Regions from separate parts of the Brenneria populi genome, predicted to be linked through region 3. Evidence: predicted binding sites of a transcription regulator. Region 3 holds the regulator's gene; each other region holds the start of a gene.
What was found. Region 3 encodes CRP, which controls carbon source genes, mostly activating them, when cyclic AMP is high. Its sites were predicted from a motif close to ATGTGANNNNNNTCACAT; they were not measured.

Region 1 (10,658 bases), on a different contig from region 3:
TCGGCTGTTTCCGCTGTTGATAAACCAGTTTTGTCGGTTCCTCGCAAACCAGCGTTTTCATGGTATTTATATTTTTCATAAAAAAATCCTCGTGAAGGGTGGATTCTTTTATTAAATAAAAAAACGGTTTCGGGCTATGCCTTAGAAATTATTTGTGAGTCGCCGCTTAATATTCAGCTTTAAATTAGTTTTAAATGAATAAAAAGCCAAAGGAGCCATAATGAGCCGCACGCAAAATCTTCGTCATAACGTGATCAATCAGATGATCGACGGCATCAGTAAAGGACATATCCGCTCGCCGCTTCCTTCGCAGGCGGCCCTGGCGGAAATGTATAACGTCAGCCGCACCACGGTGAACCATACCCTGAGCTATTTGCATCGGCAGGGGGTATTGGAAAAAGTGGGCGGCAATTATCTTATCATTCGCGATCCCACGGAGGATGACGGCTTCGACAGCGTCAGCCAGCCGCTCGAAGAGCAGACCCGCGTATTTGAACGCGCCTTTTTCCATATGATTAATCAGCGAAAATTACGCGCGGGCGACAGTTTTTCCGAATTGCAGCTGGCGCGGGAAGCGATGGTCAGCCCGATAGTGGTGCGCGAATTTTTACTGCGTTTTTGCCGCTATAACCTGATAGAGAGCATACGCCGCGGCCAGTGGCGCATGAAAAAATTCGATAAGGAGTATGCGGAAAAGCTGTTTGAACTCAGAGAGATGCTTGAGACTCACGCGCTGAATAAGTTTATGAATTTGCCGCCGGATGATGAACGCTGGCTACAGGCCAAAGAGCTGCTCGGCCGGCACCGTCAATTGCGTGAAACCATCGGCGATAACTACCGCACGTTCTCCCAGCTTGATCAGGCCTTTCATAAGTTAATCCTATCGGCGGCGAACAATCCGTTTTTCAACCAGTCTCTTGAGATTATATCGGTAATTTTTCACTTTCATTATCAATGGGATGAAAGAGATTTGAAACAGAGGAACATTATTGCCACCGATGAGCATATGGCGATACTGAGCGCGTTGATCTGCCGCAACGACCTCAATGCGATGCGCGAAATGCGCCAGCATCTGGATAGCGCCAAGCAGTCTATGCTGCACTCCATCAGTCAGTATGCCGACTAGCCGGCGCGTCGCGGCGCTTTTTATGCCGCCGGCGCCTTATGCTGGATATGACGAACTATTTGTTACTAATGCATTGATATGTATCGATAATTTTATCCAGCCCGTCCATGCGTAAAGACTCCGCCGGGCAAAAAAACCGATAAAAAGCCGATTAAAAGCCGATTAAAAACAGCAAAATATTAAACGCTGCACGAATCTGCGACAAAAAGGCGCGATGCTGATAATTATCCCTCTATTCTCAAACGCACCGGATTGTGTTTGCGCAATGAGGTGAAAATTAACAACGGAATAGGTGAAAAAGTTTTAGCCTGAGCGTTATCGAATTAACAAATCGGTCGTCATGGTAAACGTTTTTAACCATTTTAATTCGTGGCGCAGCGTTATTTTTATAAAAAGAGAGAGAAGCATTACGGCGATTTATTATTTATCGTGAAATAAATCGTTACGCCGTAAATGAGTAAATTCCTGACCGAAGAGTTAGCGTCTCTGATAAATGCGTCGTTATGGATAGCGCCATTAAAACTAAATGAGATCAGTGGCAAATATCGATTAATGGCCCGGATAGGGTCGGGGTCGATATGAGAATCATTGATGTATTGGCAGCCTGAAATTTATTGGTTTTCGAGCCGAGGAATAAAATGAAAAGAAAAATAATTGAAATTGAAGTTAAAGATATCCGCTTCCCTACCTCAAGAAATCTTGATGGCTCCGATGCCATGAACGCCGTTTCGGACTACTCCGCCACCTATGTGACCTTGCGAACCGACTCGGATGACGGGCTGGTCGGCAACGGTCTGACCTTCACCATCGGACGAGGAAACGAGCTGTGCGTGGAGGCGGTGAAATCGCTGTCCCGTTTGTTTGTCCAGGATCGCTATCTGGAAGATATTACCGCCAACTTCGGCAGCTACTGGCATGAGCTGGTGGCGGGCGATTGCCAGCTGCGCTGGGTCGGCCCGGAAAAAGGGGTGATACATCTCGCGACCGCGGCAATTATCAATGCCATGTGGGATCTGTGGGCCAAGAAAGAGGGCAAACCGGTCTGGAAACTGCTGGTGGATATGTCGCCGGAAGAGCTGGTCAACTGCGTCGATTTCAGCTATCTCACCGATGTGCTGACTCCCGAAGAGGCGATCACGCTGTTGCGCAAGGCGTCGACAACCAAGGCGCGGCGCGAAGAGGAGATGCTGCGCGACGGCTTCCCCGGCTATACCACGGCCGCGGGATGGCTGGGCTATTCCGAAGAGAAAATGCGTATGCTGGCGCGTCAGGCGGTTGCCGATGGCTGGACCCACCTGAAGCAGAAGGTGGGGGCGGATATTGAGCAGGATATTCGCCGGGCCACCATTTTGCGCGAAGAGCTGGGCTGGGATTATAAGCTGATGATGGACGCGAACCAGATCTGGAGCGTCGATCAGGCGGTGGAAAATATGCGCCGTTTGGCGAAGTTCGATCCCTGGTGGATTGAAGAGCCTACCAGCCCGGACGACATTTTAGGCCACGCGGCGATTCGCCGGCGCATCGCCCCGATCGGCGTCGCCACCGGCGAACACGCCCACAATCGCGTGATGTTTAAACAGATGTTCCAGGCCGGCAGTCTCGATTTTTGCCAACTGGACCCCGCGCGGCTTGGGGGATTGAATGAGGTATTGGCCGTAATTTTAATGGCGGCGAAATACAATATTCCGGTCTGTCCGCATGGCGGCGGAGTCGGCCTCTGCCAATATTCACAGAATATCGTTTTATTTGATTATATCGCCGTATCGGCGTCGCTGGATAAACGTGTTCTGGAATATGTCGACCATTTGCACGAAAACTTTCTGGAGCCCATCAATATTAAACGCGGCCACTATATGCCGCCCAAAATGCCGGGCTACGGCGTAACCATGAAAGAAGCCTCTGTAGCGCAATTCGAGTACCCGAAAGGTACGGAGTGGCGCAGCTGAAAATCATATTAACCATCGTTATAACAACAGGTTGCATTTAATGCGATGGTTATATTCTACCATTATGAAAATGATAGAGGAGTGGGCCAATGTTACCGTACGATAAAAAAGAAATATTATCGGTGGCAATAAAGAAGTCCGTGAGACGGTTATTACCTTTTCTGGCGTTAATGTATATTCTCGCCTATCTCGATAGAGCGAATATCGGTTTTGCCAAAGAGACGTTTCAAATCGATACCGGATTAAGCACCGCGGCATACGCATTCGGCGCCGGTATATTCTTTATCGGTTATGCCATATTTGAAGTGCCGAGTAATATTTATATGTTTAAATACGGCGCCCGTATTTGGCTTGCCCGTATTATGGTGACCTGGGGCGCGATTTCCGCGCTGATGATGTTCGCCGATTCGGAGCTGACCTTCTATGTCCTGCGCTTTCTGTTAGGCGCATGCGAAGCCGGCTTTATGCCGGGCGTGATGCTCTACCTGACGTTCTGGTTCCCCATTACGGTGCGGGCGAAGGTCGCCGGCTTCTTCTGGTTCGGACCGCCGTTGGCGTTTATTTTAGGCGGCCCCTTATCCGGCGGTTTATTGGCGATGCATGGCGCTTTCGGCCTGCACGGCTGGCAAATCATGTTCCTGGTTACCGGTCTGCTCACCATTCTGGTGGGGATCTGGGCCTATTTTTATCTGGATGACCGCCCGTCCGATGAACGCTGCGCTTGGCTGACGCCGCAGGAGCGCGCGGTGTTGTGCGAAACGATGGCCGCGGAAGAGCGTGAAAAGGTGAGCCACGGTCCGAAAGGCATTTTGCAGGCGCTGCTTGACCCGAAAGTGATCTTCCTGTGTCTGATCGCCTTTACGATTCAGGTCGGCTCGTACGGCATCGCCTTCTTCCTGCCGACCCAGGTCGCCCACATTATGGGGACGAAAGTCGGGTTCTGGGTCGGCGTGGTTACCGGGATTCCCTGGCTATGCGCGCTGCTGGCGGCCTACTACATTCCTCATTTATCGACGATTATCCGCGAACGGCGCTGGGTGGCTTCATTGACGCTGGCGGCCGGCGCGGCCGGGGTCGCGGGGTCGGGCCTGCTGGCCGGCACGCCGATGGTCGCCTTTATCGCGCTATGTATCGGCTGCGCCGGTTTGCTGGCCGTTCAGCCCATCTTCTGGACCTTCCCCACCGGCTACCTGGGGGGCGCGGCGGCGGCGTCGGGCATCGCTTTGATTAACTCGCTGGCGAATCTGGGCGGCTTTGTCGCGCCGAACATTCGCGTCTGGGCCGAATCCGCGTTCAATAGCGACGTCGCCGGCCTCTATCTGCTGGGCGGCATCGCCTTTGTCGGGGCGTTGATGATCCTGGCGGTGTACCGTCTGGGAATCGGCAAACAGGAAGAGCGCGACGATAAAGTGGCATTAAGCCGTACGCAAAAGGCGTGATGGCCTGATAGCCACACCAATAATATTTATTGCACCAATACCGGGGAAAGCACCTCAGCCGATGGCGAGGTGCTTTTTTTGACGCTGCCGCCGGGGATTGACGGCGCCTGTCGTACCCTAAATAACGCCGATCTGTGTATATTCGTTTTGATATGTTGCATGTAGCCTTGTTATCCATGCGGGTCTTTATCCGGAGGCGATCGCCGGCGGCGCGGCGACGATCTTTCCGTGGTTTAATAAGGGAATCATCATGGTGGTAAAAGATAGGCTGCTTGCTCTTTGCGTTGTGATTTTGTGGGGCGTGAATTTCGTGGCGATTAAGGTCGGTCTGCAAGGTATGCCGCCTTTCCTGCTCGCCGGGCTGCGTTTCTCTCTGGTGGCGCTGCCGGCCGTTTTCCTGGTGCCGGCTCCCCGCATCCCTTTACGCTGGCTGCTGGCCTACGGCATGACCATCAGTTTCGGCCAGTTCGCCTTTCTGTTCTGCGCCATCAAGTTGGGCATGCCCGCCGGCATCGCTTCGCTGGTGCTGCAGGCGCAGGCGTTTTTTACGCTGCTGATCGGCGCGGCGCTGCTGGCGGAAAAACTTCGCTGGAACCATATCCTCGGCATGCTGGTGGCCGCGGCGGGGATAGCGGTGTTGGCCGTAGGGCGCACGGACACGCAGACCGCCGCCGGCATGACGCTGACCACGCTGTTGCTTACGCTGGCCGGGGCGCTGTCGTGGGCGTTCGGCAACATCAGCAACAAGGTGATCATGAGCCAAAGCGGCGGCGTAAAGATTATGTCGCTGGTGGTGTGGAGCGCGCTGGTTCCCATCGCGCCGTTTTTCGCCTGTTCGTGGCTGTTCGAAGGCGAAGCGCGAATTGTTTCCAGCCTGGCGAATATTCAGCTCTCTACCTGTCTGTCGCTGCTTTATCTGGCTTTTGCCGCGACCATTGTCGGCTACGGCATTTGGGGCGATCTGCTGGCGCGTTACGAAACCTGGCGTGTGGCGCCGCTCTCGCTGCTGGTGCCGGTGGTCGGGTTAATCAGCGCCGCGCTGTTTCTCGACGAATCCCTTTCGCTATTGCAGATAGCGGGCACCCTGCTGATTATGCTTGGGCTGTTAATCAATATGTTTGGCGCTCGCCTGCGGGCATTGCGCCTGGCGCGGCAGGCCTAGCGTCGCCGTCTGGGGCGGTTTAGCCGCGCTTCTGCCCTGCAACGGGGCGCTTTTACCGTGCGGCCCGATAGAAACGCCCTCTTTTTTTGCTATTCCCCGTTTATTTTCTACGCTTTTACGATTACCCGCGCGGCCCGGCGCGCATGTCTCGTCGGCGTATTTGTGGCGTGAACTTTGCAACGGCACAGCCACGCTTGGCAAATAAAATCAAAAGGGTTACGGAAATGATGATAACAAAAGGAAAATGGCTCGCGTCTTTGACCGCGGCGGCGTTACTGGTCGGCGCCGCCGCGCAGGCCGCCTCCGCCCCGGCGGTGGAGGCGCGCAACGGTATGGTGGTCAGTTCGCAATATCTGGCTTCGCAGATCGGGGTCGATATCATGAAAATGGGCGGCAACGCCATCGATGCCGCGGTCGCCGTCGGGTATGCCCAGGCGGTGGTTAACCCCTGCTGCGGCAATATCGGCGGCGGCGGATTTATGACTATCCATCTGGCGGACGGTACCGACACCTTTATCAACTTTCGCGAAACCGCGCCCGCCGCCGCCAGCGCCGGTATGTATCTTGACGCGCAAGGCAACGTGAAAAAAGGCGCCAGCCTGTACGGCTATCTGGCCGCCGGCGTGCCCGGCACGGTGCTGGGACTGGATACGGCGCAGAAAAAGTACGGCAAGCTGAGCCGCGAACAGGTGATGGCGCCCGCTATCAAGCTGGCGCGTTACGGCTTTGAGCTCACCCGGGCGGATACCGATATTCTGGATACCACCGTCAAGCGTTTCAAGGAGGATCCTGAGGCGGCCCGCATCTTCCTGCGTGCGGACGGCAGCCCGCTGCAGCCCGGCGACAGGCTGGTGCAGCGCGATTTGGCGCAGACCCTGCAGGCGATTGCCGATAACGGCCCGGACGCTTTCTATAAGGGCCGGATTCCGCAGGCGGTGGAGCAGGCGGCGAAACAGGGCGGCGGCATTTTAACGGCCGCCGATTTTGCCGATTATCGCGTTACCGAAACGGCGCCCGTCACCTGTGATTATCGCGGCTATAAATTCGTTTCCTCGCCGCCGCCCAGCTCCGGCGGGGTAACCCTGTGCGAAATTTTGAATATCGTCGAAGGCTACGATATCAAAGCGATGGGCTTCAACTCCGCGGCCTCCGTGCATGTGCTGACGGAAGCGATGCGGCATGCCTATATGGATCGCAACACCTATCTCGGCGATCCGGAGTTCGTTCATAACCCATTGAATCGACTGCTTAGTAAAGACTACGCCGCCGAAATCCGCAGTCAAATCGCGCCGCAAAACGCCACGCCGTCGCAGCAGGTGCAGCCAGGGTTCGGTCCGCATGAGAAGCCGGAAACCACCCACTACTCGATTATCGATAAGCAGGGCAACGCCGTTTCCACCACCTATACGGTGAATGGCCGCTTCGGCGCGGTGGTGATTGCGCCGGGCACCGGCTTTTTCCTCAATGATGAAATGGATGACTTCACCGCCAAAGTGGGGGAGAAAAACCTGTACGGACTGGTGCAGGGCGAACGTAACGCCATCGCCCCCGGCAAGCGTCCGCTCTCATCCATGAGCCCGTCGCTGGTGACCAAGGACGGAAAAGTCTTTATGGTGCTGGGCTCGCCGGGCGGCTCGCGCATTATCACCATCACGCTGCAAACGGCGCTGAACGTCATCGATCACGGCATGGCGCCGCAGGAAGCGGTGGATGCGCCGCGCATCCATCATCAGTGGCTGCCGGACGAGGTTTACTACGAACAGCGCGGGCTGTCGGCGGATACCCTGGCGTTGCTGAAACAGCGCGGCTATAAGATGGTCGAACAGACGCCCTGGGGGGCGGCGGAGCTGATTATGGTCGGCTTGCCCGGCGCCGCCGGCGTGGCGGCCGCCAGCTCCGGCAACGACTCCGCCGTATCCGGTAAAGTGCGCGAAGGCTACCTGTACGGCGCCAACGACATCCGTCGTCCGGCGGGCGCCGCTATCGGTTATTGATGCGGGAGTGAAAATGAGCGCTCCCCGGCAACGCCGCCCGGCGCTGGGGAGCGCTATCAGTTACCGGTTACGCCTGTGAGTGATGGCTGAATTCCCGCACGATAAAATCGACAAAAGAGCGCAGACGCGGCGACAGATGGCGATCGCCATGAAACAGCAGGTGCATCGGGCGTGAAGGCGTTTCATCGCCCGGCAATATGCGCACCAGATCCCCCCGCGCCAGCCCGGCCCGTTTCCCGATGGATAAAGATTTACAATCGGCGTCAATGCTCGGTCGGCTATCGAGTTGCACCGTAATCGATCGCCGACGCACGATCTTTGCGCTTTTCCCTTACCTTATTCTCCCTCTCTCCCTGCAAAATGGCCCTTTTCGCCGCGGATAAAAACTGGCACGCCCCCTGCATTGTTATTTTCATAACATTATTTTTGTCAGTGACAGAAAAATAACATCGGGGCGGAAAATGGCGGAAAAAACGCAATTAGTCGCAAAAATCGAAGCAACTTTTAGCCGGCAAACCCCAAGCGGCAAGCGTATCGCCGCCTGGCTGCTTACGCATACCGATCAGATTCCGTTTGAGACCGCGGATAGCATCGCCAAGGCGACGGGAACCAGCGGCATTACCGTCGGCCGTTATTTACGCAAGCTGGGCTTCCGCAATCTGGAAGATGCCAAAAGCTGCCTGCGCTCCGCGCCGGATATTCCCTACCAGCCCTGGGGCGTGACCGACCGTCTGGATTCATGGCAACAACAGCGCGCGTTGCCGGAGCGTCTTTCCCAGTCGCTGCAGCTTGAGCTGGATGCCATCGCCAAGGTTTATCAGCTGGCCCGCAGCGACGCCTTCGCGCGCGTGAGCCAACAGCTTGCGGAGGCGGAGGCGGTGTTTGTGCTGGGGATTCAATCCACGCGCGGCATCGCCAACGCGTTTTTTAGCCACCTGGAGTATCTGCGCCCGCGCGTCAGCTATGTCGACGGGCTATCCGGCACCTGGGTGGAATCGCTCAACTCGGAGTTTGCCCGTCCCTATCTGGTGGTGACCGATACCCGCGCCTACTCCGCGGTGGCCCGCCAGTACTGCCGCGCCGCCAGCGAACGCAACCTGCCGCTGGCGCTGGTGACGGATATTTGGTGTCCGTGGGCGCGCGATTATCCGATGGATCTATTACAGGTTCACACCGATACCGGCCATTTCTGGGACTCGCTGGCGCCGCTGAGCTGTCTGTTCAATCTGCTGCTTTCGGCCGTGGTGGAGCATCTTGGCGAACGCCTGGCGGATCGTCTGGCGCTGAACCGCCGGCTGCAGCAGGAGTTCGGACAATTTGAACGTTAAACAAGGTCTGTTTATATGATTCAAGATATTGAATTAGTTGATATTTGTTCTTCAATGCCGCAGGTGGGCATCGATATGAAATACGCAACGACGGATAATATTACCGGCCAGACCATTTACGGAGAAAACCGCTGTTTACTCCATCCCGACGCCGCCGACGCGCTGAAGCGCTGCGTGGAAATCTCCGCGCTGGCGGATGTCACGCTGCTGATTTACGACGCTTATCGTCCGCAGAAAGCGCAGGAGTATCTGTGGCTGGCCTGCCCGGACCCGCGCTATGTGATGGAGGTTTCGCTGGGTTCCAACCACAGCCGCGGCACCGCGGTTGACGTCACCCTGATCGACGCCGACGGCCGGATTATGGATATGGGCACCGGCTTTGATGAGATGAATGAACGCTCTCACCCCTATCACCCCGACGTACCGCCTGCGGCGCAGCGTAATCGCCTATTGCTGAACGCCATTATGTTTGCCGGCGGCTTTGTCGGCATCAGCAGCGAGTGGTGGCATTTTGAACTGCCCAACTCCACGCGCTACCCGCTGTTAAGCGACCGTTTTAGCTGTATCGCGCCGCAAAAGACAACGATATCCAACACACTTTGAAGCCAGGAGCACTGCCATGAAGATGACTCACACTGCTGTTTCGCTGTTTCGGCCGGCGCTGATCGCCGTCGCCATCGCCATGAGTACGACGCCGGCTCTGGCGGCGGTGCCGAAGGATATGCTGGTGATTGGCAAGGCCGCCGATCCGCAAACCCTCGATCCGGCGGTCACCATTGATAATAACGACTGGACGGTCACCTATCCGGCCTATCAGCGCCTGGTGCAGTATAAAACCGCGGCGGGAAAAGGCTCCACCGAGGTGGAGGGCGATTTGGCCGAGGGGTGGCAAACCTCCGACGACCAGAGAGTCTGGACCTTTAAGCTGAAGGGCGGCGCCAGGTTCGCCGACGGCGCGCCGGTTACCGCCGACGCGGTGAAATTCTCGTTCGAGCGTTTGCTGAGAATCGGACAGGGGCCGTCGGAAGCCTATCCGAAAGATTTAAAGGTCGAGATCGTCGATCCGCTGACGGTGCGTTTTACGCTGAGCACCCCTTTCGCCCCCTTTCTCTACACGCTGGCCAACGACGGCGCCGCGATTATTAATCCGGCGGTGATGAAAGAGCACGCCGCCGATGACGCCAAGGGCTGGCTGGCCGGAAATACGGCGGGTTCCGGGCCTTACATGCTGCAGCGCTGGCAGAAAGGGCAGCAGCTGGTTCTGGTTCCCAATCCGCATTACGCCGGCGCCAAACCCGCCTTTAAGCGCGTCTCCATCAAGATTATCGGCGAGAGCGCGTCCCGCCGCCTCCAGCTTGCCTGCGGCGATATTGATATCGCCGAGTCGCTGCCCGTCGATCAGATGGCGGCGCTGAAAAAGGAGGGGAAAGTGGCCGTTGACGAATACCCCTCGCTGCGCGTGACCTATCTCTATCTGAATAACGGCAAGGCGCCGTTAAACCAGGTCGATTTGCGGCGCGCCATCTCCTGGTCGACCGACTATCAGGGCATGGTGAACGGCATCCTCGGCGGCAACGGCAAACAGATGCGCGGCCCGATTCCCGACGGGCTGTGGGGCTACGATGCGCAGGCCATGCAGTACGGACTCGATGCGGAAAAAGCG
Region 2 (10,658 bases), on a different contig from region 3:
TACGGGTCGCGCCGAACAGGGCCTTCAGCAGTTCGCTGCGCCCGGCGCCCACCAGCCCGAACAGCCCGACGATCTCTCCCCGGCGCACATGCAGGGAAACCCTGGATTTCACCCCCGGCGCCTTCACCTCTTTCAGGGTCAGCCGCTCTGCGCCGCAGTCGCGGGGCGAGTAGCCGTAGATATCCCCCAGGTCTCTGCCCACCATCGCCTGCACCAGCGATTCGTGGTTCACCTGGCGCATATCGTCAAAGGTGCGCACATAGCGGCCGTCCTTAAACACGGTAATGGCGTCGCTCAGGGCGAAAATTTCCTCCATACGGTGCGAAACGTATAGGATGACGCGCCCTTCGCGGCGCAATTCGCGAATCACCCGGAATAGCTGTTCAATCTCCCGGGCGGACAGCGAACTGGTGGGCTCATCGAAGGCGATGATTTTGGCGTTGCGCGCCAGCGCCTTGGCGATTTCCACCATTTGCCACTGGCCGATGGAGAGATATTTAAGCGGCGTATCGGGGTCGATATCCAATCCCAGATGGTCGAGCTGCAGCCGGCTCTCATAGCGCATCAGGGCATAATCGACCACGCCGTATTTGTGCGGAAACTGGCCGAGGTAGATGTTTTCCGCCACCGTCATTTCCGGCACCAGATGCAGCTCCTGATAGATGATGGCGATGCCGTTATTCAGGGCATCCATGGTGTTGGTGAACTGCACGGGCTTGCCCTTGATACGGATTTCCCCGCTGGAGGGCGCATAGTTACCGCTTAAAATTTTCAATAAGGTGGACTTGCCCGCGCCGTTTTCCCCCATCAGGGCGTGGATCTGCCCGGCATAACAGGAAAAGCTGATGTCCGTCAGCGCCTTCACGCCGGGAAAGACTTTGCCGATGCCATGAAATGATAAGTAGGGTGACTGTGCCGTCATGTCCATCTCCTCATGGTTAAAACGGCGGCCGCGCAAACGGCGCCGATATCACATCCTAATGCCGATCGTTTAAGCAGCGAGAGACAGGGGCGACCGTCGGGGTGAGCCCTCCCCTGCGGGAGCCTCCCCCGGCGTTTCCCCTAAAACCGGCTTACGCGACCGGCATTCCGCTATTACATCAGGCCCTTTTTCTCCAGTTCGGTTTTGAAATTGTCGCGGGTAATCAGCACCACGTCGGTGACCTCGGTGAATTTTGCCGGCTCTACGCCCTTGGCGATCCAGTCGTTCAGCATCTGGATGCTTTTATAGCCGTGGATATCCGGGCTTGGCAGCAGCGAGCCGTAGAAGCCCGTGGCCTGCCCTTTCGACAGTTCGCTCACCGCATCCACGCCGTTGATGCCGATGCCGATCACGTTGGCCGCTTTAAAACCCTGGCCTTCCGTGGCGCGAACGCCGCCCAGCACGGTGTTATCGTTCATGCCGACGATCAGCCAGTTTTTGACCTGCGGATGCTGCACCAGCAGAGAGTTGGCGGCGTCGAACGCCCCGGGGATATCGTTGGATTTGGTCGGCACCTGATAGATCTGTTTTTCCGGGAAGCCGGCCGCTTTCAGGGCGTCCATCGAACCGGTGGTACGGCGGCGCGCGGTATCCAGCTCATTGGCGGTAATCGCCATCACCGCGGTTTCCTCAACCTTCCAGCCGCGCTTGTTCATCTCTCGCCATAGCTCCTGCCCCTGCCGTTCGCCGATTTTCGTCGCCGCCATCATCACCAGCGGCACCGAGTCCATCGGCTCGCCTCTGGCGTTGACGAACTGATCGTCCACCGCGATAACCTTCAGATCGTAGCTGCGCGCTTTAGCCACTATCGCCGGCCCGAGTTTAGGGTCGGGCGTACAAATAACAAACCCTTTGGCGCCGCTGGCGGCCAGGCTATCAATGGCGTTAAGCGTTTTCTCGCCGTCCGGAACGGCGATTTTGATAACGTCGAAACCGAGATCTTTTCCCGCCTTATCGGCAAACTTCCATTCGGTTTGGAACCAGGGCTCTTCCGGCTGCTTAACCAGAAACCCCAGTTTCAGCGTTGCGGCGATAGCCGATTGTGACATAACGACGGCCAGCCCAATCGTTACCAGCGCCTTAGTGAATTTATGCATGATGTTCTCCGGTATATTTATCGTTTTGCACGCCGTGGGCGCGAAAACGTGTAATCGTTTCCAGAAAGGCATTTCCGGTCCGGATAAAAGGAAAAACAGCGCGTCGATGCAATTTCCTTCTTCCGCGGCATTCAGACGTCCTACCTTTTATCCGTTATTTTTCGCCAGGAGATAGAGCGTTATCACATCCCGAAATAATGACAGGTTTGTACATATATTTAGCGAATTTAACCAGTCGTTAACTTTTGAAGTCCATCACAAAACCGCCGCTGGCGGCAGAAAAATGCATACTTCCAGCCAACGCCTCCTCACGCCCGAAACCGCCACGCTCTTATCGTTGCCACACGACGGACGGAGCTAAACGGGAGCAGACAATGAGTGCGATTACCCTCGGCCTCGACTTCGGCAGCGATTCGGTACGCGCCTTGGCCGTGGAGTGCCGAACCGGGCGGGAGCTGGCGACGAACGTGGTGTATTACCCCCGCTGGCGCGCGGGAAAATATTGCCTGCCGGCCGGCAATCAGTTCCGCCACCACCCTCTGGATTATATTGAAGCGCTGGAACAGGCCGTTCGCGCCGCCGCAGACCAGTTGAGCGCGCAACAGCGTCGGCGGATCGTCGGCATCGGCGTGGATTCGACCGGCTCCACGCCCGCGCCCATCGACGCGCAGGGCAATATTCTGGCGCTGCGCCCCGAGTTCGCCGACAATCCCAACGCCATGTTCGTGCTGTGGAAAGATCACACGGCGCTGGAAGAGGCCGAGGAGATCAATGCCCTGTGCCGCAGCGGCCGCTTCGCCGATTACACCCGCTATACCGGCGGCGTGTACTCCGCCGAATGGTTCTGGGCGAAAATACTTCACGTCACGCGGGCCGACGCCGAGGTGCGGCGGGCCGCCGTCTCCTGGGTCGAACTCTGCGATTGGGTGCCCGCCCTGCTCTGCGGCGCCACCGCTCCCGCGGAGATCAAACGCGGCCGTTGCAGCGCCGGGCATAAGTCGCTCTGGCACCCCGACTGGGGCGGACTGCCGCCCAAAGCGTTCCTGCAGGCGCTCGATCCGCGCCTAAGCGAGAATCTGCAATATCCGCTGTTTACCGACACCTGGACCGCCGAGCGGCCGGTCGGCGTCATCGCCGCGCAATGGGCGCAGCGGCTCGGCCTGCCGGAAAGCACGGTTATCGCCGGCGGCGCCTTCGACTGCCATGTCGGCGCCGTCGGCGCCGGCGCGCAGCCGTATACGCTGGTTAAAGCGATCGGCACGTCCACCTGCGACATTCTGATAGCGGAGGAGGAACGCATCGCCGGCCGCGCCATACAGGGTATCTGCGGGCAGGTCGACGGCAGCGTGGTGCCCGGCCGCGTCGGCCTGGAAGCGGGCCAATCCGCGTTCGGCGATATGTACGCCTGGTTCGGCCGCCTGCTGAGCTGGCCGTTGCAACAGGCCGCCGACGCATATCCGCAGCTCAAGACACCGCTACAGGCCACGCAGGCGCAGCTGCTGGAACGGTTGACGCTGGCCTGGGCGGAGAACCCGACGCTGGAGAATCTGCCCGCGGTACTCGACTGGTTTAACGGGCGCCGCACCCCCTTCGCCAACCAGCGGTTAAAAGGCGTCATTGCCGACCTCAATCTGGGCACGGACGCGCCGACGCTGTTCGGCGGTTTTATCGCCGCCACCGCTTTCGGCGCCCGCGCCATCATGGAGTGTTTTGAAAGTCAGGACGTGCCGGTCGACAACATCATCGCGCTCGGCGGCATCGCCCGGAAATCCCCGGCCATCATGCAGGTCTGTAGCGATGTGATGAATCGCCCGTTGCAAATCGTCGCCTCCGATCAGTGCTGCGCGCTGGGGGCGGCCATCTTCGCCGCCGTCGCGGCGGGCATTCACCCCGACATTCCAGACGCGCAACGCCACATGTCCAGCGCGATTGAACGCACGCTGACGCCGGACGGACCGCGCGCCGCGCGCTACCAGCGGCTTTATGAACGCTATCGGCAGTGGTGCCGCATCGCCGAGCCGGCTTATCGCCCAGAAGCGGAAAACGCCGGCCGAAGCCAAATGCCGATCGTTTAAGTATCGAGATACACGGGGCGACCACAGGGGTGATGCGTCCCCGCGGGAACCTCCCCTGTGTTTCCCCTAAAAATGGGCTTCAGTGAACAGCATTAGGCCTAAGCCTCGGTTAACTACGTCTCTTCCCGTTGGGGACAAACAGGAGTCATCATGGATCATTTCAAGCAGCTTGAAGTCTGGTTTGTTATCGGCAGCCAGCATCTTTATGGACCGGAAACCCTGCGCCGGGTAAAGGAGCACGCGGAGAGCGTGGTCGCCGCCCTGAACCGGGAGGCCGGGCTGCCGGTAAAGCTGGCGCTTAAACCGCTGGTGAAAACGCCGGATGAAATTCTCTCGCTGTGCCGGGACGCCAACTATCAGGATAACTGCATCGGCCTGCTGATCTGGCTGCATACCTTCTCGCCGGCCAAAATGTGGATCGGCGGGCTCGCCATTCTGCATAAACCGCTGCTGCAATTTCATACCCAGTTCAATGCGGAAATTCCGTGGGACACCATGGATATGGACTTTATGAACCTGAACCAGACGGCGCACGGCGGACGGGAGTTCGGGTTTATCGGCGCCCGAATGCATCAGTCGCACCAGGTGGTCGCCGGCCATTGGCGGGATAAACGCGCCCATGAGCGCATCGCCAAATGGATGCGGGTGGCGGCGGCGATTCAGGAAAGCAGGCGGCTGAAAGTGGCGCGCTTTGGCGACAATATGCGCGAGGTGGCGGTCACCGAGGGCGATAAGGTCGGCGCGCAGATTCAGTTCGGTTACTCCGTCAGCGCCTGGGGATTAGGCGATCTAGCCGAGGCGGTGGATGCCGTCGCCAAGGGCGATATCGCTGCGCGGATTGACGAGTATGAAGCCAGCTATCAGTTAACCGACGCGGTCAAACTTCATGGTCCGAAGCGTCAAAATCTGCTGGATGCGGCGCAAATCGAGCTGGGGTTGCAACGTTTCCTGGAACAGGGCGGCTATCAAGCTTTTACCACCGATTTCGAAAATCTGTACGGACTGAAGCAGCTGCCGGGGCTGGCCGTGCAGCGGTTAATGCAGCAAGGCTACGGTTTCGGCGGCGAAGGCGACTGGAAAACGGCGGCGCTGCTGCGCATTATGAAAGTGATGGCCAGCGGGCTGCCGGGCGGCACCTCGTTTATGGAGGATTACACCTACCACTTCCAGACGCATAACGATCTGATCGTCGGCGCCCATATGCTGGAGGTCTGCCCCAGCATCGCCAAAGAGCGGAAGCCCGTTCTCGACGTCCAGCATCTGGGGATCGGCGGCAAGGACGACCCGGCACGGCTGATCTTCTCTACGCCCGCCGGCCCCGCCCTCAACGCCAGCGTTATCGACATCGGAGACCGCTTCAGAATGCTGGTTAACGTGGTGGAGGCCGTTGAACAGCCGCGCCCCTTGCCCAAACTGCCGGTGGCGCGCGCCGTCTGGCGGGCGCAGCCCTCGCTGGAGACCGCCGCCGAAGCCTGGATTCTGGCGGGCGGCGCCCATCACACGGTATTCAGCCAGGCGCTGGATGCGGACTATCTGCGTCTGTATGCCGAGATGCAGCATATTGAACTGCTGGTGATAGACAATGAGACCCGCCTCCCGGCGTTCAGGGACGCGCTGCGCTGGAACGAGGCCTATTATAAACTCTGCGGCCGCTGACGGGAAAACGCCGGGCCGCACGGACGCGGCAACGGCTGAAAAACCAATACCGCCCGAGTTTTCAGCCGGTTAGCCGCGGCTATTGGCCCGCTTAAAATTTATATTACTTTCCATATTATCCTATAGACAGCGATTATCTCTTGCATATACTTAATCACCCCAACAACATAACTATTAGCTCATTAATTATGACAGCGCATGATTACTTGCTTAAATTTCGGAAGGTCAGCACTTCGGAAAGTCTGGAAAAACTCTTCGACCATCTCAACTACTCCCTGACCGACAGTCAGGAAATCATCAATATGTACCGCGCCGCGGACCACCGCCGGGCGGAGCTGGCCTCTGGCGGCAAGCTATTCGACTTAGGCCGCGTCCCCAAGTCGGCGTGGCGCTATGTGATATAAAGCGCAACGGCGATAATGCGGCAAAACAAAGAATAATTATGCATATTCGCCGGCTTCAGCCGATGGTTTCATCACCTTTCCGTTCCTTTATATGAGGTTAAGTCCCCTATTCCTTCAGGTTTTGCCTATATCCCTACTTTAGGTATGTTGTCGAAAGCCTGACAATGCCTGATAATATGCGGGTTTTATTTTTTAGGCAGAGTAATGACCGAATACGCACTGTTATTTGTTAGCGCCCTTCTGGTAAACAACTTCGTTCTGGTGAAATTCCTGGGACTGTGTCCGTTTATGGGCGTCTCCAAACGGCTGGAGACGGCTATCGGCATGGGGCTGGCCACCACGTTCGTGATGACGCTGGGCTCCATGTTCTCCTGGATCGTCAACGCGCTGATTCTGGAACCGCTCAATATTCTGTACCTACGGACCATGACGTTTATTCTGGTCCTGGCCGTGGTCGTCCAGTTTTCCGAACTGGTGGTGCGTAAAACCAGTCCGGAGCTTTACCGCCTGCTGGGGATTTTTCTGCCGCTAATCACCACCAACTGCGCCGTATTGGGGGTTGTGCTGCTGAATGTCAACATGTCCCACGGTTTTCTTCAATCGACCCTATACGGTTTCGGCGCCGCCGCCGGTTTTTCTTTAGTGATGGTGCTATTTGCCGCCATCCGCGAGCGCCTCGCGGTGTCCGACGTTCCCGCGCCTTTTCGCGGTTCGTCGATCGCGCTGATTACCGCCGGGCTGATGTCGCTGGCTTTCATGGGCTTTACCGGTCTGGTGAAATTCTAATGACGGCTATTTGGATCGCCATTGCGGCTCTCAGTTTACTTTCCCTGTTTTTCGGCCTCATCCTCGGCTACGCGTCGCGCCGTTTTCAGGTAGAGGAAGATCCCGTCGTCGAACAGGTCGAGGCCATGCTGCCGCAGAGCCAGTGCGGCCAGTGCGGCTACCCCGGCTGCCGCCCCTATGCAGAAGCCGTCTCGCTGAACGGCGAAAAAATCAACAAATGCGTACCCGGCGGCGAGGCGATGATGCTGAAGCTGGCCGAGAAGCTGAACATCGATCCGCAGCCGCTCGACGGAGACGGCGCCGCGCGCCAACCTGAGCGCAAAGTCGCCTGGATTGACGAAGCCAACTGCATCGGTTGCACCAAGTGTATTCAGTCTTGCCCGGTAGACGCCATCATCGGCAGCACGAAAGCGATACATACCGTTGTCAGCGATCTCTGCACGGGCTGCGATCTGTGCGTCGCTCCCTGCCCCACGGATTGTATCGAACTGCGTCCCGTCGCCCCGACCCCCGAAAACTGGAAATGGGATCTCAACGCCATTCCGGTTCGCGTCATTCAAGTAGAACGCCATGCTTAAGCTGTTTGCCGCTTTCAAAAAAGATCGCATCTGGGATTTCGACGGCGGCATTCATCCGCCGGAAATGAAAACCCAATCCAGCCAGGCTCCGCTGCGCGCCGTCCCGCTGCCGGAACAGTTCATTATTCCGCTGAAACAACATCTCGGGCCGGAAGGCGAACTGTGCGTGCAAATCGGCGACAAGGTACTGCGCGGCCAGCCGTTGACCCGCGGGAAAGGCCGTACGCTGCCGGTCCATGCGCCGACATCCGGCACCGTGAGCGATATCCGCCGGCACATGACGGCGCATCCTTCGGCGCTGCCCGAATTAAGCGTGATTATCGTTCCAGACGGCGAGGACCGCTGGTGCGAGCGCAAAACGTTCAGCGACTATCGTCGCCAGCCGGCGGATACCCTGCTCGCGCACCTGCACCAGTCGGGCATCGCCGGACTGGGCGGCGCCGGATTCCCCACCGCCGCCAAACTGCAAGGCGGAATGCGCGGCATCGAAACGCTGATCGTCAACGCCGCCGAATGCGAGCCCTATATCACCGCGGACGACCGGCTGATGCGGGAACATGCGGATGAAATCGTCCAGGGCGTCGAGATTCTCGTCTATCTGCTGCGGCCGCAGCGTATTCTTATCGGCATTGAAGATAACAAGCCCGAGGCCATCGCCGCGCTGCGACAGGCGCTGCCCGCGCATGCGGCCATCGAGCTGCGCGTTATTCCAACCAAATATCCCTCCGGCGGCGCCAAGCAGCTCACCAAGATTCTGACCGGCAAGGAAGTTCCCTTCGGCAAACACTCCGCCGCCATCGGCATATTGATGCAGAATGTCGGCACCGCCTTCGCCATCAAACGCGCCGTTATCGACGGCGAACCGCTGACCGAACGCGTCGTTACGCTGACGGGCGAAGCCTTGCGGCAGCAGGGAAATGTCTGGGCCAGGCTGGGAACCCCGGTCCGCCATTTGTTGAAACATGCGGGATTCCATATCGGCCGCCAGCCGATGGTTATCATGGGCGGCCCGCTGATGGGCTTTACGCTGCCGTCGCTGGACGTGCCGATCGTCAAGATCAGCAACTGTATTCTTGCCCCCTCGCCTACGGAGATAGCGCCGGCCGCCGAAGAACAGGCCTGCATTCGCTGCAGCAAATGCGCCGACGCCTGTCCCGCAGGGCTGCTGCCTCAGCAACTTTACTGGTTCAGCCGCGGGCAGGAGCACGAAAAAGCGCGCGGCCACCATCTGTTTGACTGCATAGAATGCGGCGCCTGCGCCTATGTCTGCCCCAGCAATATTCCGCTGGTGCAATATTACCGGCAGGAGAAGGCGGAAATCCGAGCCATTGACGAAGAGGCCGAGCGCTCCGCACAGGCCAAAAGTCGTTTTGAGGCTAAAAAAGCGCGTCTCGAACGAGAGAAACTGGCGCGGGAGCTGCGCCATAAACAGGCGGCCGCCGGTATTGCGGACGGCGATAAGCAAGCGGTACAGGCCGCTCTGGCGCGGGTGCGTAACGCCCGGCCCGCTCCGGCCATTGAGGTTATACCGGGACAGCGGCCGGATAACAGCGCGGCTATCGCCGCCCGCGCCGCGCGTAAGGCGCAGGCGCGCGCCAATCAGCCGGCGTCCGCTGCCGGCCATACGACCGAACAGCACGCCGATGGACAGAGCGATACGCGTAAAGCCGCCGTCGCCGACGCCATCGCCCGGGTTAAGGCCCGCAAGGCCGCGCAGCAGGCCGCTTCCGCCGACGCCCCGGCGCCGCCGGTGCCTGAACAGCACGCCGATGGACAGAGCGATACGCGTAAAGCCGCCGTCGCCGACGCCATCGCCCGGGTTAAGGCTCGCAAGGCCGCGCAGCAGGCCGCTTCCGCCGACGCCCAGGCGCCGCCGGTGCCTGAACAGCACGCCGATAAACAGGCCGATGCGCGCAAAGCCGCCGTCGCCGACGCCATCGCCCGGGTTAAGGCCCGCAAGGCCGCGCAGCAGGCCGCTTCCGCCGACGCCCCGGCGCCGCCGGTGCCTGAACAGCACGCCGATGGACAGAGCGATACGCGTAAAGCCGCCGTCGCCGACGCCATCGCCCGGGTTAAGGCTCGCAAGGCCGCGCAGCAGGCCGCTTCCGCCGACGCCCCGGCGCCGCCGGTGCCTGAACAGCACGCCGATGGACAGAGCGATACGCGTAAAGCCGCCGTCGCCGACGCCATCGCCCGGGTTAAGGCTCGCAAGGCCGCGCAGCAGGCCGCTTCCGCCGACGCCCAGGCGCCGCCGGTGCCTGAACAGCACGCCGATAAACAGGCCGATGCGCGCAAAGCCGCCGTCGCCGACGCCATCGCCCGGGTTAAGGCCCGCAAGGCCGCGCAGCAGGCCGCTTCCGCCGACGCCCAGGCGCCGCCGGCGCCTGAACAGCACGCCGACAAACAGGCCGATGCGCGCAAAGCCGCCGTCGCCGACGCCATCGCCCGGGTTAAGGCCCGCAAGGCCGCGCAGGCGTTATCGAAGTCTCAAGAGGAATAAATGGCTTTTAAGATTGCAAGTTCACCGTTTACGCATAATCAGCTGCGCATGCGGCGCATGATGTCGCTGGTGATCGCGGCCTGCGTTCCCGGCATGCTGGCACAGTGCTATTTCTTTGGTTACGGCAGCCTGATTCAGGTTTGTCTGGCCGCGATTACCGCTATTGGCGCGGAATCAGTGACAATGTCACTTAGAAAATACCCGGTGCGGGCCAGCCTGGCCGATAATTCGGCGCTGCTCACCGGCATTCTGCTCGGCATCAGCCTGCCGCCGCTGGCGCCGTGGTGGATGGCGGTGATAGGCTGCGTATTCGCCATCGTCATCGCCAAACAGCTCTATGGCGGCCTGGGGCAAAATCCGTTTAACCCGGCGATGATCGGCTACGTGGTGTTGCTGATCTCGTTTCCGGTTCAGATGACCAGTTGGCTGCCGCCGGCGCCGCTGCAAAGCCTGCCCGTCGGTTTCTACGATACGCTGTCGATTATTTTCACCGGGCATACGCCGTCGGGGCATTCGGTACAGCAGCTGATGCAAACCATCGACGGCATCAGCCAGGCGACGCCGCTGGATAGCTTTAAAA
Region 3 (10,658 bases):
CGGCTTAAGTGACCCGCATTCGGCGCAATTACTCCTGATATCAAGTCAATAACTTAACATATTCTGAACATATGGCGCTTTATGATTGTATTCTCCTCGCTGCAAATTCGACGTGGTGTACATGTTCTACTGGATAACGCAACCGCGACGATTAACCCGGGCCAGAAAGTCGGATTGGTCGGCAAGAACGGTTGCGGTAAATCTACCCTGTTGGCGTTACTGAAAGGTGAAATCAGCGCCGACGGCGGCAGCGCCACGTTTCCTCAGGGATGGGCCCTGTCCTGGGTCAATCAGGAAACCCCGGCGCTGGATGTGGCGGCGCTTGATTACGTCATCGACGGCGACCGGGAATTCCGCCGGCTTGAGGCGGAGCTGCGACTCGCCAACGAAAATAACGACGGCCACGCCATCGCCACGCTGCACGGCAGGCTGGATGCGATTCAAGCCTGGACGATTCAGGCCAGAGCCGCTAGCCTACTCAACGGTCTCGGTTTCTCGCAGCCGCAATTGCAGCAGCCCGTCAGCGCCTTTTCCGGCGGCTGGCGCATGCGCCTCAACCTGGCTCAGGCTCTCATCTGCCGCTCCGATCTGCTGCTGCTTGACGAACCCACCAACCATCTCGATCTGGATGCGGTCATCTGGCTGGAGAAATGGCTGAAAAGCTACCCGGGAACCCTGGTGCTGATTTCGCACGACCGCGATTTTCTCGATCCCATCGTGAATAAAATATTGCATATCGAGCAACAAACGCTCAACGAATACACCGGCAACTACACTTCGTTCGAGCGGCAACGCGCCACCCGACTGGCGCAGCAGCAATCGCTGTATGAGCATCAGCAGGAGCGCGTCGCCCATCTGCAGCACTATATCGATCGCTTCCGCGCCAAAGCCACCAAGGCCAAACAGGCGCAAAGCCGGATAAAAATGCTGGAGCGCATGGAGATGATCGCCCCGGCGCACGTGGACAACCCTTTCCGCTTCAGCTTTCGGGCGCCGGAGTCGCTACCCAACCCGTTGCTTCGCATGGAGAAAGTCAGCGCCGGCTACGGCGACAGGCTGATTCTGGAGTCGATCAAGCTGAATCTGGTGCCGGGTTCGCGCATCGGTCTGCTGGGCCATAACGGCGCCGGTAAGTCGACGCTAATCAAACTGCTGGCGGGCACGCTTTCGCCGATTCAGGGTGAGATCGGGCTGTCAAAAGGCGTGAAGCTGGGTTACTTCGCCCAGCACCAGCTGGAATTCCTGCGCGCCGACGAGTCGCCGTTACAGCATATGACGCGTCTGGCAGAGCGGGAGACCGAACAGCAGTTGCGCGATTATCTCGGCGGCTTCGGTTTTCAGGGCGACAAGGTGACGGAAATCACCGAACGCTTCTCCGGCGGCGAAAAAGCCCGGCTGGTTCTGGCGCTGATTGTCTGGCAGCGGCCAAACCTGCTGCTGCTGGATGAACCGACCAACCACCTGGATCTCGATATGCGCCAGGCGCTGACGGAAGCGCTGATCGATTTCGAAGGCGCGCTGGTGGTGGTATCGCACGACCGGCATCTGATTCGCTCCACCACCGACGATCTCTATCTGGTCCATGACCGCAAGGTCGAGCCTTTCGACGGCGATCTGGAGGACTATCAGCAATGGCTGACGGATAAGCAGCGTCAGGAGAGCGCCGCCGGCGAGGCGCCCAAAGAGAACGCCGCCAACAGCGCTCAGGCCAGAAAGGAGCAAAAGCGCCGGGAGGCCGAACTGAGGGCCCAAACGCAGCCCCTGCGCAAGCAAATCGCCCGGCTCGAACAGCAGATGGAGAAGCTGGGCGCGGCGCTGGAAACCGTCGAGGCCAGCCTGGCGGACTCCGGGATTTATGACGCCAGCCGCAAGGCGGAGCTGACGGAGTGCTTACAGCGGCAGATAAAGGCGAAAGCGGATTTGGAAGAGAGCGAAATGGCGTGGCTTGAAGCCCAGGAACAGCTAGAGCGGATGAATCGGCAATTCTCGTCCTCGTCGTAGCAGGCCGTTGGCGCAGGCCGGGAGGCGGCTTGCCTGCGCCGCACGGCTAATGCCAAATCAGCAACACGCAGGCCGCCGTCAGCAATCCCATAGAGACGTTGAAGGTAATCCAGGCTTTTTTACTGCGCAACAGGCGGCCGATCAACGTACCGAACCCGAGCCATATCGCGCCGGCGACCAGGTTCACCAGTACGATACCGAAGCTTATCGCCATTACCGAGTGGTGATATTCCGCGCCCGGCAGGCTAAAGCTGGCGACCGCCCCCAGCGCCATCAGCCAGGCTTTGGGATTGAGAAATTGCAGCAGCCAGCCCTGATAAAACCGAATAGGCCGCGGCGGCGCGTCCAGGGTTTCCAGCTTTTCATAAGCGGCGGTGGCGACTTTCCACGCCAGCCAAAGCAGATACAAACTGCCCAGCGCTTTCAGCGCGAAATGCAAAGAGGGATAGACCAGGATCAGACTGCCGACGCCGAATGCCACCAGCAATAAAATGCTCTGCATGCCGAACAGAATGCCCAACATCAACCACAGAGAACGCAAAAAACCGAAATTGGCGCCCGACGTCGTCAGCAACATATTGTTCGGACCCGGCGTAATGGCGGCGACCCAGAGAAAACCTAACATCGACAGAAACAAACTCAATTCCATGTAATGGGCGCTCCTCACCCCGAAGCAATTTTGCGGTTATATCCCCGTCATACTTCAAGTTGCCTATGCGTTGACGTCGTTGCCCGCCCCCGCGGGAGCGCCGCAGGCGGATTTGTCGCAGCAATGCCGCCCTCCTGCAACTCGAATTATTTAGGGTATAGTTGTAAAGCATGGACTGTTAAGCGGCGGCATTGAAGCTAACAGCGTGATATTGATTGCACAACATTTTTTCTGGACAAATATCGTGATCATTCCCTGGCAACAGCTCGAACCTGAAACACTGGAAAATCTCATCGAATCCTTCGTTCTCCGCGAAGGCACGGATTACGGCGAGCAGGAGCGGACGCTGCCGCAGAAGGTTGCCGACGTGCGCCGGCAGTTGGAGTCCGGCGCCGTGGCGCTGGTATGGTCGGAGCTGCATGAAACCATCAACATCATGCCCCGCGACCAGCTTAGCGCCGGCAGACATCACCTAAGCTGAAGGCCAAAAAGAAGATGCATCGGCATCATTAACCATGCTAACAATGGTAGAAACCTTTTCAGCCGACTGAAACCTTGTTTTTTGATGACGCGGCTCCGTGAAGCGCCGGAGCGAGCGTCACCATCATGGAGTGAAGCGCCTTATGTCACATAAGCACCCGATTATTGCGGTTACCGGCTCCAGCGGCGCGGGAACCACAACGACCAGCCAGGCATTCCACAAGATTTTTCAGCAGTTAAACATGCGCGCCGCCCGGCTTGAGGGCGACAGTTTTCACCGCTATACCCGTCCGGAAATGGATATGGAGATCCGCAAGGCGCGGGATCTCGGCCGTCATATCAGCTATTTCGGCCCGGAGGCCAACGACTTTAGCCTGCTCGAGCAATCCTTTATCGAATATGGTCAGCACGGACGAGGGAAAACGCGTAAATACCTTCATACCTACGATGAAGCCATTCCCTACAATCAGGTGCCCGGCACATTCACGCCGTGGGAGCCGATGCCCGAGCCGACCGACGTGCTCTTTTATGAAGGGCTGCACGGCGGCGTCGTTACCGCTCAGCACAATGTGGCGCAGCATGTCGATTTGCTGGTCGGCGTGGTGCCTATCGTCAATCTGGAGTGGATTCAAAAGCTGATCCGCGATGTGAACGAACGCGGCCACTCGCGCGAAGCGGTAATGGATTCGGTCGTTCGCTCCATGGAAGATTACATCTCCTACATTACGCCGCAGTTTTCACGCACCCATATCAACTTCCAGCGGGTTCCCACCGTGGACACCTCCAATCCGTTCGCGGCAAAATCGATCCCTTCGCTGGACGAGAGCTTTGTGGTGATCCATTTTCAGGGGCTGGATAATATCGACTACCCCTATCTGCTGGCGATGTTGCAGGGATCGTTTATTTCTCATATCAATACGCTGGTGGTGCCCGGCGGGAAAATGGGGCTGGCGATGGAGTTAATTATGGCGCCGCTGGTGCAGCGGTTGCTGGAAGGGAAAAAAATTCAATAGCCCGACGGATAGGCGCGGCATAACCCGTCGGGTCAATACCGCGCGACGTCGGCTCGGAGCGCTACGCCAACTCCCTGACTTCATGACTGTGGGTCACCTCCACCGCCTGGCTCAGCATCAGCGCCACCGAGCAGTACCGTTCCGCGGAGAGCGCGACCGCGCGCGCTACGGCTTTTTCGGTCAACCCTTTGCCGCTTACGATAAAATGCAGGTTGATATGGGTAAACAGGCGCGGCGCTTCCGCTTTCCGTTCTGACGTAAGCTTAACCTCGCAGTCGGCGACGTCATTACGCCCTTTTTGCAGTATCGATACCACATCGATCGCGCTGCATCCGCCAACCGACATCAATACCATTTCCATCGGGCTCGGCGCTTTATCCCCCGAATTGCCATCCATTAAAACCTGATGTCCGGAAGATGATTCGCCAAGGAATGTTAAACCTTCAACCCACTTCACTCGAGCCCGCATGGCGCCCTCCGCTAAAAATTTTTTGAAATTTTATATCGTTACTGTACAAAATCATCTGATAACCAGAGCTTTATCATGCTGAGGTGAGACAACACAAGACACGTCCTTCAAGCTGTGTTAAAAACAACAGCAGAATCTGCCTTATTCTGGACAAACTCAGATGCCGGGAGATGATGACGTCGCCAGATAAAGGCTTCAGTATATTCCCGGACGTCGCTCTGCCTACACTGAATTTGAACTTTTAACAGTAAATACGCCGTACAGGGAACTCTGAGCCCTGTGATTTGCGCAGTGACTGACAACAGAGGATGATATCGAATGGTTCTCGGCAAACCGCAAACAGACCCGACTCTCGAATGGTTCCTTTCTCATTGCCATATCCACAAGTATCCATCGAAGAGTACGCTTATTCACCAGGGTGAAAAAGCAGAGACGCTTTACTACATCGTGAAAGGCTCTGTCGCCGTGCTGATCAAGGATGAAGAAGGCAAAGAGATGATCCTTTCTTACCTTAATCAGGGCGATTTTATCGGCGAGCTCGGCCTGTTTGAAGAGGGTCAGGAGCGCAGCGCCTGGGTGCGGGCGAAAACGGCTTGTGAAGTCGCTGAAATTTCCTATAAAAAATTCAGACAGCTGATTCAGGTGAACCCCGACATTCTGATGCGTCTGTCTGCTCAGATGGCCAGCAGGCTGCAGGTGACGTCGGAGAAAGTCGGCAATCTGGCATTCCTTGATGTCACCGGGCGTATTGCTCAGACCCTGCTGAACCTGGCGAAACAACCGGATGCCATGACCCACCCGGACGGCATGCAAATAAAAATTACGCGTCAGGAAATCGGCCAGATCGTCGGCTGTTCACGTGAAACCGTGGGGCGGATCCTGAAAATGTTAGAAGACCAAAACCTGATCTCCGCGCACGGCAAAACCATCGTGGTTTACGGCACCCGTTAAGCCGCAATATGATTCGACGATAAAAAACGTGAGAGTATTCTCACGTTTTTTTCCGCACGTAGGGAATGACCCGTCAGGGCAGAACTTTCGCTGACTGGATCACAATCGGCTTGGTGGGCACATTCTGATAAGGGCCGACGTTTTCGGTTTGCACCTGGGCGATTTTATCCGCCACATCCATCCCTTTCACCACTTTACCAAACACCGCATAGCCGAAATCACGCTGCCCATGATCGAGGAACGCATTGTCCGCCACGTTGATAAAGAATTGGCTGGTGGCGCTGTCTTTTTGCGCCGTACGCGCCATAGAAATGGTGCCGCGCAAATTGCGCAAGCCATTATCCGCTTCGTTAACGATCGCCGGATTGGTCGCTTTCTGCTTCATGTCGCTGGTGAAGCCGCCCCCTTGAATCATGAAGCCGGGGATCACCCGGTGAAACGTCGTCCCGTTATAAAAGCCGCTATTAACGTACTCGACAAAATTCTTCACCGAAACCGGCGCTTTTTGATTATCCAGCGCCAGTTCAATATTTCCTGCCGACGTGGTCAGTAAAACATGCGTTGTGCCGGAAGCGGCAAACGCCGGAGAAAAAGCGGTGAGAGAAATAAAGGCTGCCGCCGCAACCAGAGTACGTTTGAGCATGAGAATTCCTTTTTGAAGAAATCGACTACAGAAAGCGTAGTGATTGTAAGTATCCGCACCCGCCAACGCCACCCATTTACTTTTTTTTACGTACGGAATGCCTACCGTAACCCATCATCAGATACCGTACGGCTTGATGCCGGCTTTATTATTAAGGCCTCGCAGTCCGCGCCGCGATCGTTGATGGGTAACGACACAAAGAGTCAGTGAATTATTATTCGACAGCCCATTGAAAAAACAGCATTTTCGCCTATATGATGGTCGCGGTCTGGAAAATGCGCGCCGCACGGTTACGGGAAATGGCGTTCAGGTCAAAGACAGCAGCGTAGCTTATCCAGCGTCGACGGCCGCGGCGCGACGGATAAGAGATCGCCATCGATATTGCTCTTCCGTATTCTGTCCCGGCGGCAGGCGGCTTTTATCAACCCTAATTATCAAGAGGCACCACATGGATTTCCTGCCAATATTCTGTCAGTTACGCGACAAGCACTGTTTGCTGGTGGGCGGGGGAGAAGTGGCGGAACGCAAGGCCAGACTATTATTGGATGCCGGAGCCATTCTTACGGTGAACGCCATCGGCTTCAACGACAAATTTATTCACTGGCAGCAAGAAAAGCGGGCGACCCTGGTTCAGGGATCGTTCGATCCCAAGCTGTTGACGGGCACATGGCTGGTCATCGCCGCCACCGACGATAGCGAAATCAACAGGCAGGTTTACGACCATGCCAGCCAACGGCAGATTTTCTGCAACACCGTGGATGACCCGCAGAGCGCGAGTTTCATTATGCCGTCCATCATCGACCGCTCGCCGCTGATGGTTGCCGTCTCTTCCGGGGGAAGCGCGCCGGTGCTGGCGCGTATACTGCGTGAAAAATTGGAAAGTCTTCTGCCGCAGCACCTTGGCAAGCTGGCCGCCTTTGCCGGAGAACTGCGTCAGCGCGTGCAAAGCCGCTTCAGAAAATCGGATACTCGCCGTCGCTTCTGGGAAAAACTGTTTATTCACGATCGGCTGCTGCAATCGCTGGCGAATGACGACGCCGCCAGCGTCCAGCGCCTCACCGAGCAACTATTTTCTGAACCGCTCGATGACAGAGGGGAAGTAACGCTGGTGGGCGCGGGCCCCGGCGACGCCGGGCTATTAACGCTGAAAGGCTTACAGAAGCTACAGCAGGCGGATATCGTGGTTTACGATCGCCTGGTTTCAGAGGGGGTGCTTAACCTGATAAGACGCGACGCCGAGCGTATTTTCGTCGGCAAACAGTCGGGACATCATTGCATTCCTCAGGAACAGATTAATCAGCTGCTGCAGGAAAAAGCGCTGGCGGGAAAACGGGTCGTACGGCTGAAAGGCGGCGATCCTTTCATATTCGGCCGCGGCGGCGAGGAGCTGGAGCATTTGCGACAGGCCGGAATCCCCTTCTCTGTGGTGCCGGGCATTACCGCCGCCTCCGGCTGTTCGGCCTATAGCGGCATCCCGCTGACGCACCGCAACTACTCTCAGGGAGTACGGCTAATCACCGGCCATGTCCAGCATGACGCCGAGCTTGATTGGGCCAGTCTGGCGGCCGAAAAACAGACGCTGGTGTTCTACATGGGCCTGCAGCAGGCCGATTATATTCAGCGAAAATTGATAGAACAGCAGCTTCCTGAAACCGTACCGGTGGCGCTGGTCGAAAATGGCACTTCCACGGCGCAGCGGGTATTCGCCGGGCAGCTGTCGCAGCTTGGGGAGCTGGCAAAACAGGCCGTTAGCCCGAGCTTAATCATTGTCGGTAATGTCGTCGGCCTCAGAGAAAAACTGAACTGGTTTACCCAGCCGGCAGAATAACCGCCGGGCGCTTTTGCTATCCGAACGCCGCCGGCCGCGCGGAGAGAAACAAGGATCGCGACGCGCCAGCGCACCAAAATAGATCGCAAAGCCAAAATAGTGCAACACATGCACTATTTTGGTTACCTCCCGGCGAACAGAGCGACTCTTCTCCCCTCGCCTTCCATCCCGGCGATCATTTTCCCATTAAATTCATATTATTTTATAAGCAAAATATATGAATAATTAGTCAGTCGCCGAATCAACAAAAAGTGGCCTGGATATTGCTTAGTTCCCTAAGTACTTCAACAGAATAGCAAAGCGATACCCGGCTGAAATCCCGCAGACCCGGTCTGGACATATCTCTCTGTTTGTCTCTGAAGAAGCTACCTATCCGCATCGTCGTTCCCGAACAGGGTGAGCGGTCCTCTGATCACAAAAAACGTTCTGTATCTATCGGTATCGGAACAATAAATCGTTGGGAGCTATCTGTGGAAGAAGTGACTTTCTGGCAACTCATCAGTTTTGGTGAAAATGGCTGGGGAAAATTATTACTGATCGGTATGGGCATGACGCTGGCGCTGGCGTGCGGCGGGTTTCTGCTTGGCGCGCTGATCGGCACGCTCGGCGCCTGGGCGAAAATCTGCGGCAACCGTCCCGCGCGCTATCTGGCTGACGCCTACACCACGATCGTACGCGGCGTGCCCGATCTGCTTATCATCTATTTGCTCTATTTCGGCGGCAGTTCGGCGTTAACCACGATCGCCAATCTATTCGGCAGCAATGAATTTTTGGGCCTTCCCGGTTTTGTCGCCGGGGTTATCGCCGTCGGCGTCTCTTCCGGCGCGCAGCAGACAGAAGTGTTCCGCGGCGCGTTTTACGCCTTATCCAAAGGCGAGATCGAAGCGGCCAAGGCCTGCGGTATGTCAACCATGCTGCGCCTGCGGCGCATCATCATGCCGCTATTGCTGCGCCATGCGCTCCCCGCGCTGGGCAACGTTTGGCAATTGGTGTTGAAAGCCTCGGCCCTGGTATCCGTTACCGGCGTCGCCGAACTGCTGAGCCAGTCCCAGACCGGCGCCGGTTCGACAGGCAAACCGTTTGATTTCTTTATGGCGGCGGCGATGCTTTATCTGCTTATCTCTCTCTGTTCCGGCTGGATCATGCGCCGGACGGAAGCCTATTATTCCCGGGGTGTGAAACGCTGATGGATTTTTCTTTTATTTATGAAACGTTTCTGGAAATTATTCCCGGTATTCCCTTAACCCTGCAACTGGCGATCGGCTCCGTATTTCTCGGGTTCTTTCTGGCGCTGGGCCTGGCGTTAATGCAGATTGGCGGCAACCCCGTGCTACGCGGCATCGCCCGTACCTATGTGCTGTTTTTTCGCGGTACGCCGTTACTGGTGCAGCTATTCCTGATCTATTACGGACTGGGACAATTCTCCTGGATCAGGGAAAGCGTTCTCTGGCCGTTGCTGCGCGAGCCTTATTGGTGCGCGCTGCTGTCCCTCAGCCTGTGTACCGGCGCTTACGCCAGCGAAATTATCCGCGGCGGACTGCAGTCCGTCCCCGCAGGACAGATCGAAGCCGCCCGCGCCTGCGGCATGCCGACGCTGATGATTTTCAGACGCGTTATTTTTCCGCAGGCGTTGCGTCAGGCGCTGCCCGCTTACGGCAATGAATTGATCTCCATGATCAAATCCACGTCATTAGCGTCCATTATTACGCTGATGGAAATTACCGGCATCGCGGCGCGCATCATCTCTGAAACTTACCGGGCGCTCGAAGTGTTCCTGATCGCCGGCGCGATCTATCTCTTTATCAACCTTATTCTGACGCGTCTGCTGATATGGGCGGAATATAGCGTCACGCCTCACTTACGCGCGCCTGTCGCACAGCCGACGGCAAAAAAAATTAAGAAATTGGGAGATATCCAATGACCACGCCAGCGATTAGCCTGCGAAACATTCATAAAAGCTTCGACTCTCTGGAAGTGTTGAAAGGGATCTCTCTTGATGCCAACCAGGGAGAGGTGGTTTCCATTCTCGGTTCGTCCGGTTCGGGAAAATCCACCTTATTGCGCTGCATCAATATGTTGGAGCTGCCCGATCGGGGCGAAATCATCGTCGACGGCGAGACGATCGCCATGCAAACCAATCGCAAGGGGCAGAGCCGCCCGTCCAACCTCAAGCAGATCGAACGCATACGTTCACGGCTCGGGATGGTATTTCAGAACTTCAATCTGTGGTCGCATAAAACCGTATTGGAGAACGTGATCGAAGCGCCGGTGCACGTATTAAAACGCCCGCACGCGGAGTGCGTGGAGCACGCCCGGCACCTGCTGGAAAAAGTAGGGCTGGCCGATAAACAACATTATTACCCCGCCCACCTCTCCGGCGGCCAGCAGCAGCGGGCGGCCATCGCTCGCGCCTTGGCCATGGCGCCGAAAGTCATGCTGTTTGACGAACCGACCTCCGCGCTCGATCCGGAGCTGGTCGGCGAAGTTTTGCGCGTTATGCGCGCGCTGGCCGATGAAGGGATGACCATGCTGGTCGTCACCCATGAGATGGACTTCGCCCGCGAAGTCTCTAATCGCGTGGTCTTTTTGCATCAGGGCGCCATCGAGGAACAGGGAACGCCGGA

Region 1: the regulator CRP is predicted to act here: its motif matches at 1,653-1,670, upstream of VSX58_RS11960 (enolase C-terminal domain-like protein).
Region 2: the regulator CRP is predicted to act here: its motif matches at 2,323-2,340, upstream of VSX58_RS02855 (arabinose ABC transporter substrate-binding protein).

The regions. Positions count from the first base shown of each region.
Region 1 covers NZ_JAYWTM010000009.1:77,810-88,467, forward strand. Annotated here, with positions in the region: gene VSX58_RS11950 (zinc-binding alcohol dehydrogenase family protein) at 1-70, opposite strand, end outside; gene VSX58_RS11955 (GntR family transcriptional regulator) at 221-1,126, shown strand; gene VSX58_RS11960 (enolase C-terminal domain-like protein) at 1,765-3,072, shown strand; gene VSX58_RS11965 (MFS transporter) at 3,162-4,511, shown strand; gene VSX58_RS11970 (EamA family transporter) at 4,762-5,673, shown strand; gene ggt (gamma-glutamyltransferase) at 5,901-7,667, shown strand; gene VSX58_RS11980 (type 2 periplasmic-binding domain-containing protein) at 7,735-7,980, opposite strand; gene VSX58_RS11985 (MurR/RpiR family transcriptional regulator) at 8,129-8,995, shown strand; gene ddpX (D-alanyl-D-alanine dipeptidase) at 9,011-9,598, shown strand; gene VSX58_RS11995 (ABC transporter substrate-binding protein) at 9,615-10,658, shown strand, end outside.
Region 2 covers NZ_JAYWTM010000001.1:634,985-645,642, forward strand. Annotated here, with positions in the region: gene araG (L-arabinose ABC transporter ATP-binding protein AraG) at 1-922, opposite strand, end outside; gene VSX58_RS02855 (arabinose ABC transporter substrate-binding protein) at 1,096-2,079, opposite strand; gene VSX58_RS02860 (ribulokinase) at 2,454-4,154, shown strand; gene araA (L-arabinose isomerase) at 4,305-5,810, shown strand; gene ydgT (transcription modulator YdgT) at 5,999-6,214, shown strand; gene rsxA (electron transport complex subunit RsxA) at 6,419-7,000, shown strand; gene rsxB (electron transport complex subunit RsxB) at 7,000-7,578, shown strand; gene rsxC (electron transport complex subunit RsxC) at 7,571-10,078, shown strand; gene rsxD (electron transport complex subunit RsxD) at 10,079-10,658, shown strand, end outside.
Region 3 covers NZ_JAYWTM010000014.1:139,490-150,147, reverse strand. Annotated here, with positions in the region: gene VSX58_RS14785 (ABC transporter ATP-binding protein) at 82-2,001, shown strand; gene VSX58_RS14780 (LysE family translocator) at 2,048-2,650, opposite strand; gene VSX58_RS14775 (YheU family protein) at 2,895-3,131, shown strand; gene VSX58_RS14770 (phosphoribulokinase) at 3,274-4,143, shown strand; gene VSX58_RS14765 (OsmC family protein) at 4,205-4,612, opposite strand; gene crp (cAMP-activated global transcriptional regulator CRP) at 4,931-5,563, shown strand; gene ppiA (peptidylprolyl isomerase A) at 5,637-6,206, opposite strand; gene cysG (siroheme synthase CysG) at 6,655-8,034, shown strand; gene VSX58_RS14745 (ABC transporter permease) at 8,505-9,221, shown strand; gene VSX58_RS14740 (ABC transporter permease) at 9,221-9,955, shown strand; gene VSX58_RS14735 (ABC transporter ATP-binding protein) at 9,952-10,658, shown strand, end outside.